3 regions of the Shigella sp. SIG3 genome follow, and region 2 is predicted to be linked to each of the others. Evidence: predicted binding sites of a transcription regulator. Region 2 holds the regulator's gene; each other region holds the start of a gene.

Region 1 (4,290 bases), on a different contig from region 2:
GCACCAATGACACCATAAAGCAGCAGCGAAACGCCGCCCATCACCGGCAATGGGATCATCTGGATAGCGGCAGCCAGTTTACCGACGCAGGAAAGCAGGATAGCGAAAATCGCCGCCCCGCCGATAACCCAGGTACTGTAAACACGGGTGATCGCCATCACGCCAATGTTTTCTCCGTAAGTGGTATTTGGCGTAGAGCCAAAGAAGCCGGAGATCACGGTCGACAGGCCGTTAGCAAACATCGAACGGTGCAGACCTGGATCGCGCAGCAGATCTTTTTTGACGATATTAGCCGTTACTACCAGGTGCCCTACGTGTTCGGCAATAACCACTAACGCCGCTGGCAGAATAGTCAGAATGGCAAACCACTCGAAGCGCGGCGTATAGAGGGTTGGCAGTGCAAACCAGTGAGCATTAATAATCGGCGTGGTATCGACAATTCCCATTGCGAAAGAGAGCGCGTACCCCACCAGCACGCCAATTAAAATCGGGATAATTGCCAGGAAACCACGAAACAGCACGGAACCTAAAACCGTGACCGCCAGGGTGGTAATAGAGATGATGATGGTTTTGGAGTTTGGCGTTTGCCCTTCAGCCGGGAGTAAACCCGCCATACCGGCAGCTACGCCCGCCAGCTCCAGACCGATGACGGCAACGATTGCGCCCATTGCCGCAGGTGGAAACAGCACGTCCAACCAGCCGGTCCCCGCTTTCTTCACGATAAAAGAAACCAGGCAGAACAGCACGCCGCACATAATAAAGCCGCCCAGCGCGACTTCATACCCTAACGGCAACAGTAACAATACCGGTGAAATAAAGGCAAAGCTGGAACCAAGATAAGCCGGAATTTTCCCTTTACAGATGAAGAGATACAGCAGCGTTCCAATACCGTTAAATAACAGTACAGTCGCCGGGTTAATATGAAATAAGACGGGCACCAGGACGGTTGCACCAAACATGGCGAACAAATGTTGCAAACTAAGCGGGATTGTCTGTAAAAGTGGCGGTCTTTCACTCACCCCGATAGCACGGCGCGTCATAGTATTATCCTCTGTATTATGTGTTATAGGCGCTTTACTCAAAAAAAAGCCGACTCTTAAAGTCGGCTTTAATTATTTTTATTCTTTATTTCGTACCAAAGATTTTGTCACCGGCATCGCCGAGGCCCGGAATAATGTATCCGTGCTCGTTCAGTCCCTGGTCAATCGATGCAGTATACAGTTCGACGTCCGGGTGCGCTTTTTCCAGCGCAGCGATACCTTCTGGCGCAGCGACCAGCACCAGAACTTTGATGCTGCTGCAGCCCGCTTTTTTCAGCAGGTCGATGGTCGCGATAACGGAACCACCGGTTGCCAGCATTGGGTCAACGATCAGCGCCATACGCTCATCGATGTTAGAAACCAGTTTCTGGAAGTACGGTACCGGCTCCAGCGTTTCTTCATTACGGTACATACCGACAACGCTGATGCGCGCGCTCGGAACGTTTTCCAGCACACCGTCCATCATACCAAGACCCGCACGCAGAATTGGCACAACGGTAATTTTCTTACCTTTGATCTGGTCGATTTCTACCGGGCCGTTCCAGCCTTCGATAGTTACTTTTTCCGTTTCGAGGTCGGCGGTCGCTTCGTAAGTCAGCAGGCTACCCACTTCGGAAGCGAGTTCGCGAAAGCGCTTGGTGCTGATATCTTGCTCACGCATCAGTCCCAGCTTGTGTTTGACGAGTGGGTGTTTGACTTCCACGATCTTCATACTCTTTCTCCTTTGAGGGGCAGCCACAAAAAAAATCGAAGGATTATACCTCCTTTCTTCAAGGCGGCAATATTATTTTCGTTGACTTTAGTCAAAATGATAACAGTTTGAGATAAAGTTATTTTATATTCAAATGGTTATGAAAGAAGATTATTCCATCCGAAAACTAACCTTTGCCCTGGCACAAGTCTTCTTTCGCCGCGCGCCCGGGGAAAAGACGTGCAAAAAGGTTGTGTAAAACAGTCTCGCAAACGTTTGCTTTCCCTGTTAGAATTGCGCCGAATTTTATTTTTCTACCGCAAGTAACGCGTGGGGACCCAAGCAGTGACCGATAAAACCTCTCTTAGCTACAAAGATGCCGGTGTTGATATTGACGCGGGTAATGCTCTGGTTGGAAGAATCAAAGGCGTAGTGAAGAAAACGCGTCGTCCGGAAGTGATGGGCGGTCTGGGCGGCTTCGGTGCGCTGTGTGCATTGCCGCAAAAATATCGTGAACCCGTGCTGGTTTCCGGCACTGACGGCGTAGGTACCAAGCTGCGTCTGGCAATGGACTTAAAACGTCACGACACCATTGGTATTGATCTGGTCGCCATGTGCGTTAATGACCTGGTGGTGCAAGGTGCGGAACCGCTGTTTTTCCTCGACTATTACGCAACCGGAAAACTGGATGTTGATACCGCTTCAGCAGTGATCAGCGGCATCGCGGAAGGTTGTCTGCAATCGGGCTGTTCTCTGGTGGGTGGCGAAACGGCAGAAATGCCGGGGATGTATCACGGTGAAGATTACGATGTCGCGGGTTTCTGCGTGGGCGTGGTAGAAAAATCAGAAATCATCGACGGCTCTAAAGTCAGCGACGGCGATGTGCTGATTGCACTCGGTTCCAGCGGTCCGCACTCGAACGGCTATTCGCTGGTGCGCAAAATTCTTGAAGTCAGCGGTTGTGATCCGCAAACCACCGAACTTGATGGTAAGCCATTAGCCGATCATCTGCTGGCACCGACCCGCATTTACGTGAAGTCAGTGCTGGAGTTGATTGAAAAGGTCGATGTGCATGCCATTGCGCACCTGACCGGCGGCGGCTTCTGGGAAAACATTCCGCGCGTATTGCCAGATAATACCCAGGCAGTGATTGATGAATCTTCCTGGCAGTGGCCGGAAGTGTTCAACTGGCTGCAAACGGCAGGTAACGTTGAGCGCCATGAAATGTATCGCACCTTCAACTGCGGCGTCGGGATGATTATCGCCCTGCCTGCTCCGGAAGTGGACAAAGCCCTCGCCCTGCTAAATGCCAACGGTGAAAACGCGTGGAAAATCGGTATCATCAAAGCCTCTGATTCCGAACAACGCGTGGTTATCGAATAATGAATATTGTGGTGCTTATTTCCGGCAACGGAAGTAATTTACAGGCAATTATTGACGCCTGTAAAACCAACAAAATTAAAGGCACCGTACGGGCAGTTTTCAGCAATAAGGCCGACGCGTTCGGCCTTGAACGCGCCCGCCAGGCGGGTATTGCAACGCATACGCTCATCGCCAGCGCGTTTGACAGTCGTGAAGCCTATGACCGGGAGTTGATTCATGAAATCGACATGTACGCACCCGATGTGGTCGTGCTGGCTGGTTTTATGCGCATTCTCAGCCCGGCGTTTGTCTCCCACTATGCCGGGCGTTTGCTGAACATTCACCCTTCTCTGCTGCCGAAATATCCCGGATTACACACCCATCGTCAGGCGCTGGAAAATGGCGATGAAGAGCACGGTACATCGGTGCATTTCGTCACCGATGAACTGGACGGTGGCCCGGTTATTTTACAGGCGAAAGTCCCGGTATTTGCTGGTGATACGGAAGATGACATCACCGCCCGCGTGCAAACCCAGGAACACGCTATTTATCCACTGGTGATTAGCTGGTTTGCCGATGGTCGTCTGAAAATGCACGAAAACGCCGCGTGGCTGGATGGTCAACGTCTGCCGCCGCAGAGCTACGCTGCCGACGAGTAATGCCCCCGTAGTTAAAGCGCCAGCTCTGCCGCTGGCGTTTTTCAATTCACCTGTAAATCGCAAGCTCCAGCAGTTTTTTTCCCCCTTTTCTGGCATAGTTGGACATCTGCCAATATTGCTCGCCATAATATCCAGGCAGTGTCCCGTGAATAAAACGGAGTAAAAGTGGTAATGGGTCAGGAAAAGCTATACATCGAAAAAGAGCTCAGTTGGTTATCGTTCAATGAACGCGTGCTTCAGGAAGCGGCGGACAAATCTAACCCGCTGATTGAAAGGATGCGTTTCCTGGGGATCTATTCCAATAACCTTGATGAGTTCTATAAAGTCCGCTTCGCTGAACTGAAGCGACGCATCATTATTAGCGAAGAACAAGGCTCCAACGCTCATTCCCGCCATTTACTGGGCAAAATTCAGTCCCGGGTGCTGAAAGCCGATCAGGAATTCGACGGCCTCTACAACGAGCTATTGCTGGAGATGGCGCGCAACCAGATCTTCCTGATTAATGAACGCCAGCTCTCCGTCAATCAACAAAACTGGC
Region 2 (4,290 bases):
GGGACGCAGCGCCTGGGCGACAACAATAGGGTAGATCGCGCCATTGGCAATCGCCATCACACAGAATGGGATCAGGATTTCGACCAGCGACACATGGCTAATGAAGCCCGCAGCCCAGGTCGCAATGACGCTGACAGCAAACAGCACCAGCAACCACGGTAATAACTGCTTGCCTTGCCATTTCTGCAGTGCGGTGCGACAGCCATAACCACCAATCAGAAACGCGATAGTTTGCGGGACATAACTTAAACCAATAACTGCCGGGCTGTAGCCCATTTCACTAAGGATGAACGGTGAACCGGTCAGCCATGCAAAAAAACTGGCTGAACAGGCTGCGTATATCAGCACGTTGCCGCGATAGGTTTTAGAACGTAGCAGGTCGGTAAAGGTCAGACCATCCTGACTATTGTTACGGGCCTTCGTCGTGGGTTTGAGCCAGAAAATAGGCAGAATCAGCACCACGGTAATGGCAAACAGGGTGGCGAAAATCGCCTGCCAGGAAAAATGGACCAGCAGCCAGCTTCCTAACAGGGGAGCCAGTGCCGGAGACAGACCCACCAGCGGCATGATGGTCGCAAAAATACGGTTGACTTTCTGTGAAGGATAATAATCTGTCACTAATGCTTGCCAGATAACCGCCGCGGCGCAGACCCCCACAGCCTGTACAAAACGCAATACCAGCAGCGTGGCGGCGTTTTCTACCCACAGCATCCCCAGACTACCTAACGCAAAAATTGTCAGGCCGATTAATAACACCGGTTTACGACCATAACGGTCGGAGAGTGGCCCCCACAGAAGCTGGGCTGCGGCAAAACCGGCAAGGAACAGACTAAGGCTGGCACTGACAGCAGACGCAGGCGTTTGCAGGTCGGCCTGTATGGCGGCGAAAGCAGGCAGATACATATCGGTTGCCAGAAAACCGAGTACGCTCAAACCCGCCAGCCAGACTAAAAATCTTTTCCCAGGTTGCATGTATATTCTCTAAATCTCTCAATTAAACACCGCCGCAAAGTGTAGGGAGTGAAATTAGTGTTGTGAAACGGTAATATTTGATGACTGGTTTCAAAAATTTTGCAGGCTGACTATGTGGTCAGAATATTCACTCGAAGTTGTTGATGCGGTAGCGCGTAATGGTAGTTTTAGCGCTGCGGCACAGGAGCTGCATCGCGTTCCTTCTGCGGTCAGCTATACCGTGCGTCAGCTGGAAGAGTGGCTGGCGGTACCGCTCTTTGAACGACGGCACCGTGATGTGGAGCTGACCGCTGCTGGAGCGTGGTTTCTCAAAGAAGGGCGCTCTGTTGTCAAAAAAATGCAGATCACCCGCCAGCAATGTCAGCAGATAGCGAACGGCTGGCGCGGTCAGTTAGCTATCGCAGTGGATAATATTGTCAGGCCAGAACGTACACGGCAGATGATCGTTGATTTTTATCGCCATTTTGATGATGTTGAACTTCTTGTCTTTCAGGAAGTGTTCAACGGTGTCTGGGATGCGCTTTCCGACGGGCGCGTGGAACTGGCAATTGGCGCAACACGCGCGATTCCGGTAGGCGGTCGTTATGCCTTCCGGGATATGGGGATGCTAAGCTGGAGTTGCGTTGTTGCCAGTCACCACCCGCTGGCGTTGATGGATGGCCCGTTCAGCGATGATACGTTGCGCAACTGGCCGTCGTTGGTGCGCGAAGACACCTCGCGAACGCTACCTAAACGTATTACCTGGTTGCTGGATAACCAAAAAAGACTTGTCGTACCTGACTGGGAATCATCGGCAACCTGTATCTCGGCAGGATTATGCATAGGGATGGTGCCAACACATTTCGCCAAACCGTGGCTTAATGAGGGGAAGTGGGTAGCACTTGAACTGGAAAACCCCTTCCCGGATTCGGCATGTTGTCTGACATGGCAGCAAAATGATATGTCGCCTGCGTTAACCTGGCTGCTTGAGTATCTCGGCGATAGTGAGACGCTGAATAAGGAGTGGCTGCGGGAGCCGGAAGAGACTCCCGCAACGGGTGATTAACGACGATAGTCGCGGAACGGGCCGTCAGCCACGGAGCGGCGTTCAATCAAACGCGGATGCACTTCAATGGACTGCGGTTCTTCACGTTTGTTGACGATACGATCCAACAGCATGTTGAACGCTGTTTCACCCAGCGAATCTTTTGGCTGATGGATCGTGGTCAGCGCCGGCGTAAAATAGCGCGCGTTGCGCACGTTATCATAACCGATCAGCGAAACATCCTGCGGGACGCGCAGGCCCATTTCATCAGCAGCACAAAGTGCGCCCATTGCCATGATATCGCCACCACAGAAGACGGCAGTAGGGCGATGCGGCTGCGACAGGATTTGCTGCATGGCGCGATAACCGGATTCAGGTTCAAAGTCACCCTGCACAATCCAGCTTTCCGGCACCTTGATCATCGCTTCTTCCATCGCCTTCATAAAACCGGCAAGGCGGCCTGCGCCGGTGTTACGTTCCAGCGGGCCGGGGATGACGCCGATTTCGCGGTGACCGCGTTCAATCAGATAACGCCCGGCCATGTAGCCGCCTTCGAACGCGTTATCAATGACCGCATCGGTGAAGTCAGCTTTTGCTTCACCCCAGTCCATCACCACCATTGGGATATGGCGATACTCTTCCAGCATCGCCAGCAACGGCTCTGGGTACTCAGAACACATCACCAGCAGACCATCGACGCGTTTTTGCGCCATCATCGACAGATAAGCCCGCTGTTTCTCAAGATTGTTCCACGCATTACCCAGAATCAGGGTGTAACCTTTCTGGAAGCAATTTTTTTCAACTGCTTCAATGATCTCGGCAAAATAGGCCGCTTCGCTGCTGGTCGCCAGCAAACCGATAGACTTGGTGTGGTTAACCTTCAGGCTACGCGCCACCGCGCTAGGGGAGTAGTGTAATTCTTTAATCGCTGCCCACACGGCGTTGCGCGTTTCTTCAGCGACGAAACGTGTTTTGTTGATCACGTGTGACACAGTTGTAGTGGAAACGTTTGCTCGTTTCGCTACATCTTTTATTGTTGCCATTCCATTTCACTCCAGACCCTAACTTCAGCTCCTGCAAAATCGCAAGGTAAACGTTTGCCTTTACACACCTTACGCACAACAAAAGTGTTGCGGTACGCCGGAAAAACGACACGGAGCGTCAGGAAGGGGTCAATGGCCAGTACGCAAATAGTGTAAGCGTGGAATTTTGGCCGATCTTGACGAAAAGGGGAAGTGGTAAAAACACTTATCATTATAAATGACGGGAGATTTTTTCATAACAGTGTGTAAAAATGCGTAATATCACTTTTTGTGTGGTAATAAAAAAGGAGAAAACTTGATGAGCACCGACCTTAAATTTTCACTGGTAACAACGATTATCGTCCTCGGTTTGATCGTAGCCGTGGGTTTGACTGCCGCGCTGCACTGATTTCCTCTCGAGGGAGCGCGTTCTCCCTCGCATCTCCTTCCTGTTTGTTAGCAAAATGGCAAAAGTGTTTTCTCTTTTTGTTATTTTCATTTTTTTGTGATTGCTGTCATGCTTTCGCCACTTTAATGAATATCGCGTAATGACGCGAAGAGGTGGAGATAAGGCATGAAAATTAACTATCCGTTGCTGGCGCTGGCGATTGGCGCGTTTGGTATCGGGACAACGGAGTTCTCGCCAATGGGCTTGTTGCCCGTCATTGCGCGCGGTGTGGATGTCTCGATTCCCGCTGCCGGAATGTTAATCAGTGCCTATGCAGTTGGCGTAATGGTGGGCGCGCCGCTGATGACGCTTCTACTTTCTCATCGTGCCCGCCGCAGTGCGTTGATTTTCCTGATGGCAATTTTCACGCTAGGCAACGTTCTTTCCGCCATCGCGCCGGATTATATGACCCTGATGCTTTCACGTATTTTGACCAGCCTGAATCACGGAGCATTTTTTGGTTTGGGTTCAGTCGTGGCCGCAAGCGTGGTGCCAAAACATAAACAGGCCAGCGCAGTTGCCACTATGTTTATGGGGTTAACCCTGGCAAATATCGGTGGCGTGCCGGCGGCGACCTGGTTGGGTGAAACCATCGGCTGGCGGATGTCATTTCTGGCAACGGCGGGGCTGGGAGTGATTTCAATGGTAAGTCTGTTCTTCTCATTACCTAAAGGTGGTACAGGGGCACGACCTGAAGTGAAAAAAGAGCTGGCGGTATTAATGCGTCCGCAGGTGCTGTCTGCATTGCTGACGACGGTACTGGGAGCTGGTGCAATGTTTACCCTCTACACCTATATCTCTCCGGTACTGCAAAGTATTACCCA
Region 3 (4,290 bases), on a different contig from region 2:
ACTTTGCAGTATTTCGGCGGGAGTTGCAAGTCAGGGTGCCAGACCGGCACCCTCAGCGAAGGCATCATCCTTCGTTATGCATTTCGAGATTTTCCACTTCGTTCTGACGTTGCACTGCTTTGGCGTCATCATTACGTAACGTATCGAGGAAATCGAGGTAGCCCTGATCAACATCTTTGGTGACGTAGACGCCGTTGAACACCGAGCATTCAAACTGCTGGATATCCGGATTTTCAGCGCGAACGGCGTCGATCAGATCGTTCAGATCCTGGAAAATCAACCCGTCAGCACCGATGATCTGGCGAATTTCATCAACTTCGCGACCGTGAGCGATCAGTTCCGTGGCGCTCGGCATATCAATACCATAAACGTTCGGGAAGCGAATTTCCGGTGCCGCAGAAGCGAGGTACACTTTCTTCGCTCCGGCTTCGCGTGCCATCTCGATAATCTGCTCAGAAGTGGTGCCACGGACGATGGAGTCGTCGACCAGCAGGACGTTTTTATCGCGGAACTCGGCGCGGTTGGCATTCAGTTTACGGCGCACGGACTTACGACGCAGCTGCTGGCCCGGCATGATAAAGGTGCGGCCAACATAGCGGTTTTTAACGAAGCCCTGGCGGTACGGTTTGCCCAGAATACGAGCAATTTCCAGCGCGATATCACACGAGGTTTCTGGGATCGGGATCACCACGTCGATATCCAGATCTTCCCATTCGCGGGCAATTTTCTCGCCCAGTTTCGTGCCCATATTCACACGCGCGCTGTAAACGGAAATTTTGTCGATAAACGAGTCCGGGCGGGCAAAGTATACATACTCAAACAGGCACGGATTGCTGACCGGATTGTCAGCACATTGACGGGTAAACAACTGCCCTTCTTCAGTGATGTAAATCGCTTCGCCCGGCGCGACGTCACGCAGGAAATCAAAGCCCAGCGTATCGAGCGCTACGCTTTCGGAAGCGACCATATATTCTGTACGGTTCTCGTCAATATCACGTTTTCCCAGTACCAGCGGACGAATCCCGTTTGGATCGCGGAAAGCAACCATACCGTGGCCGATAATCATCGCCACACAGGCATACGCGCCGCGGATTAAGCGGTTTGTGGCAGCAATGGCAGCGAAAATATTGTCGGCTTCCAGCGGGTAGTGGCGGAAGTTGTCCAGCTCGCTGGCGAAGATATTAAGCAGAATTTCCGAGTCGGAAGTGGTGTTGATGTGGCGGCGTTTTTCTTCAAACAGTTTTTTACGCAACTCGTGAGCGTTGGTCAGATTGCCGTTGTGGGCAAGCGTAATGCCATACGGGGAGTTAACGTAAAACGGCTGCGCTTCAGAGGCGCTGGAGCTGCCAGCCGTAGGGTAACGCACATGACCAATGCCCATATTGCCCTGCAAACGCTGCATATGGCGAGCTTCAAATACATCGCTCACCAGCCCGTTCGCTTTACGCAAACGGAAGCAGTTATTGGCATCTATGGTGATGATGCCGGCGGCATCCTGACCGCGATGCTGAAGCACCGTTAAGGCATCATAAATCGACTGGTTAACCGGCATAACACCGGCGATACCGACAATACCGCACATACGTCTTTTTCCTCGTTAAGCCACATCTCAGAGCACTTACGCTCTGGGCAAGAAACTTGACGAGCTTTGCAGATAATCAAAAAACCATCTGATGATAAAACTGAATTGCGGGATCAGCTGTGATTTGCTCCAGTCTTCACTTTTCGACACCCCGGTAAAGGAGTCGAGAAAGAAGAGAATGGCGGCAACAATCAACACACCGCGCAACGCACCGAAACAGACGCCCAGCACCCGATCGGTGCCTGACAACCCCGTTTTCTCCACCAACTGGCCTATCACGAAGTTCACGATAGCACCAACGATCAGGGTAGCGATAAACAGTACCGCGATGGCAATCCCATTTCGAACCAGTTCGTCTTCAAAGCCCGTAAACCAGACTGACAGGTAAGTGTAGTAATGACTGGCAACAAAGAAAGCACAACCCCATGTCACCAGCGATAACGCTTCACGAACAAAGCCGCGGATCAGGCTAACCAGAGAGGAAAAAGCAATCACCGCGATTATGGCGTAATCAATCCAGACCATATGTGTCCCACGATTTTACGCCCTGTCATCCTGTTCGGGGCGCATTCTAACAGAAAAAGAAAACGTTTGCGTAGGGATTTCCTTCCCGCGCATCAATAAAAATGGCGCTGAAAAAATATTCAACGCCATCGACTTTTTATGCCTTTGCGGCATCGTGCAATGCGTGTCGGATGCGGCGTAAACGCCTTATCCGACCTACGGTTCTAACACTGCCCAAGCCTGATAAGACGCGCCAGCGTCGCATCAGGCAAGACTGTGTTAATTCGGCGTATAGCCCATTACCACGCCACTTAAGCCAGAAAGTTGCTTCAACTCACCCAGCGAACCTTTCAGCTTATCTTTCGAGGCATCCGGCCCAACCAGAATACGGGTAATTTTACCCTGCACTGGCGTGGATGGCGACGTATAAACCCGATAACCGGCACCGCGCAGCTTACCGACAATCTCATTCACTTTATCGGCATTTTTCAGCGCACCCAGTTGCACAACATAGGCTTTACCCGTTGGCGCTGCTTTTTCTTCCACGACCGGCTTCGGTTCTGGCTTCGGCGCAGGTGGTGCTTCAACCTTTGGTTTAGGCGGCTCCACCGGTTTCGGCTTCGGTGGGGCGACCGGTGCAGGTTCCGGTTCAAACTCGGTGTTATTGGCTGCAATAGTGGCCGGATCGAGCGACGGTGCTGCGGCATCACCTGCCCGCACCTCTTCCGCTGCGCCTTCCGGCGGCTGCGTCGGCAACGCCTGGGTGGCGGCTGGCATCATATCAGGCTCATCACGATCGCCCGCTTTCGGCACCAGCGGGATAGCCGCGAACTCATCCTGATAATGTTTTTTCTGCCCGTCCAGCAGCCCTGGAAGTACAATCACCCCCAGCGCCACCAGCACGATCGTGCCCACTAACCGATTCTGAAACTTACTTGCCACCGCTTCTCCTCGCGTCAATCACTTCCATGACATGTGCGACCGTGTGGAAAGAACCACACACCAGCACGGTGTCTTCCGCTTTAGCGTCCGCCATTGCGGCATCCCATGCCTGCGCAACGCTATCAAATGATTTGCCGTTACCCAAATGCTCAAGCAGTTGTTCTGCCGTGGCACCGCGCGGCCCTTCCAGTGGCGCACAATACCAGTCATCAACCACGCTTTTCAACCAGGCCAGAGTTCCGGCAATATCTTTATCATGTAGCATACCGATAACCGCCAGCACGCGCCCGTTTTTCGGTAGCGCTTTCATACGCCCGGTGAGATATTCCGCCGCATGTGGATTATGCGCGACATCAAAAATAACGCGTGGCGACTCGCTCACAATCTGGAAACGTCCCGGCAAAATTGCGCTGGCAATCCCGTCGCGAATGGCATTTTCACTGACTTCCAGCCCGCTGGCACGCAGTGCCGCCAGCGCCGTTGCGGCATTCGGTTGCGGGACAAGCGGCAACGGCAGATTTTCCAGCGTGCCGTGAGCATCGCTAAACGCCCAGTCATGATCGGTGACGGAATAGTTCCACTCAACGCCCCGACGTTGTAACAGTGCACCTTTTTCCTGCGCCACATCAGCAATGGTAGAAGGCATTTCCGGCTCACCGACAATTGCCGGTTTTTCGCTGCGGAAGATGCCTGCTTTCTCGCGACCAATACTTTCGCGATCTGGACCCAGCCAGTCGGTATGATCCAGCGCAATACTGGTTACTACCGCGGCATCGGCATCGACAATATTGGTTGCGTCCAGACGACCGCCCAGCCCTACTTCCAGAATCACCACGTCAAGTTGTGCCTGCTTGAACAGCCACAACGCCGACAGCGTACCGTACTCGAAATAGGTCAGGGAAATATCACCGCGTGCCGATTCAATCTCCGCAAAAGAGGCGGTGTGGGCCGATTCCGGCAATTCCCGGCCCTGCACACGTACGCGCTCGGTATAACGCACCAGATGAGGCGAACTGTAGACGCCCACTTTGTACCCTGCCGCCATCAGAATCGACTCCAGCGTACGGCAGGTGGTGCCTTTGCCATTCGTACCCGCAACGGTAAACACAAATGGCGCTGGTTTCAGGACGCCAAGACGCGCCGCGACCTGGCTCACGCGCTCAAGGCCGAGCTCGATAGTTTTACTGTGCAGGTTTTCCAGATAAGAAAGCCACGAAGCCAGAGGCGACGCGGCTTGAGGAGTGCGTTTGATAATCATGGTA

The links. Region 2 encodes PurR, which represses purine synthesis genes. Its sites were predicted from a motif close to CANGCAAACGTTTGCNTG; they were not measured.
Region 1: purM (phosphoribosylformylglycinamidine cyclo-ligase) is a predicted target of PurR. The motif match lies at 1,997-2,014, and genes of this name have one in related genera.
Region 3: cvpA (colicin V production protein) is a predicted target of PurR. The motif match lies at 2,163-2,180, and genes of this name have one in related genera.

Annotation. Positions count from the first base shown of each region.
Region 1 covers NZ_JBQZXE010000001.1:4,396-8,685, reverse strand. The annotation lists gene uraA (uracil permease) at 1-1,040, opposite strand, end outside; gene upp (uracil phosphoribosyltransferase) at 1,126-1,752, opposite strand; gene purM (phosphoribosylformylglycinamidine cyclo-ligase) at 2,077-3,114, shown strand; gene purN (phosphoribosylglycinamide formyltransferase) at 3,114-3,752, shown strand; gene ppk1 (polyphosphate kinase 1) at 3,924-4,290, shown strand, end outside.
Region 2 covers NZ_JBQZXE010000099.1:6,745-11,034, forward strand. The annotation lists gene punC (purine nucleoside transporter PunC) at 1-972, opposite strand, end outside; gene punR (DNA-binding transcriptional activator PunR) at 1,085-2,017, shown strand; gene purR (HTH-type transcriptional repressor PurR) at 2,014-3,039, opposite strand; gene cydH (cytochrome bd-I accessory subunit CydH) at 3,338-3,427, shown strand; gene ACUU1I_RS15660 (MFS transporter) at 3,593-4,290, shown strand, end outside.
Region 3 covers NZ_JBQZXE010000002.1:76,189-80,478, forward strand. The annotation lists gene purF (amidophosphoribosyltransferase) at 65-1,582, opposite strand; gene cvpA (colicin V production protein) at 1,619-2,107, opposite strand; gene dedD (cell division protein DedD) at 2,366-3,028, opposite strand; gene folC (bifunctional tetrahydrofolate synthase/dihydrofolate synthase) at 3,018-4,286, opposite strand.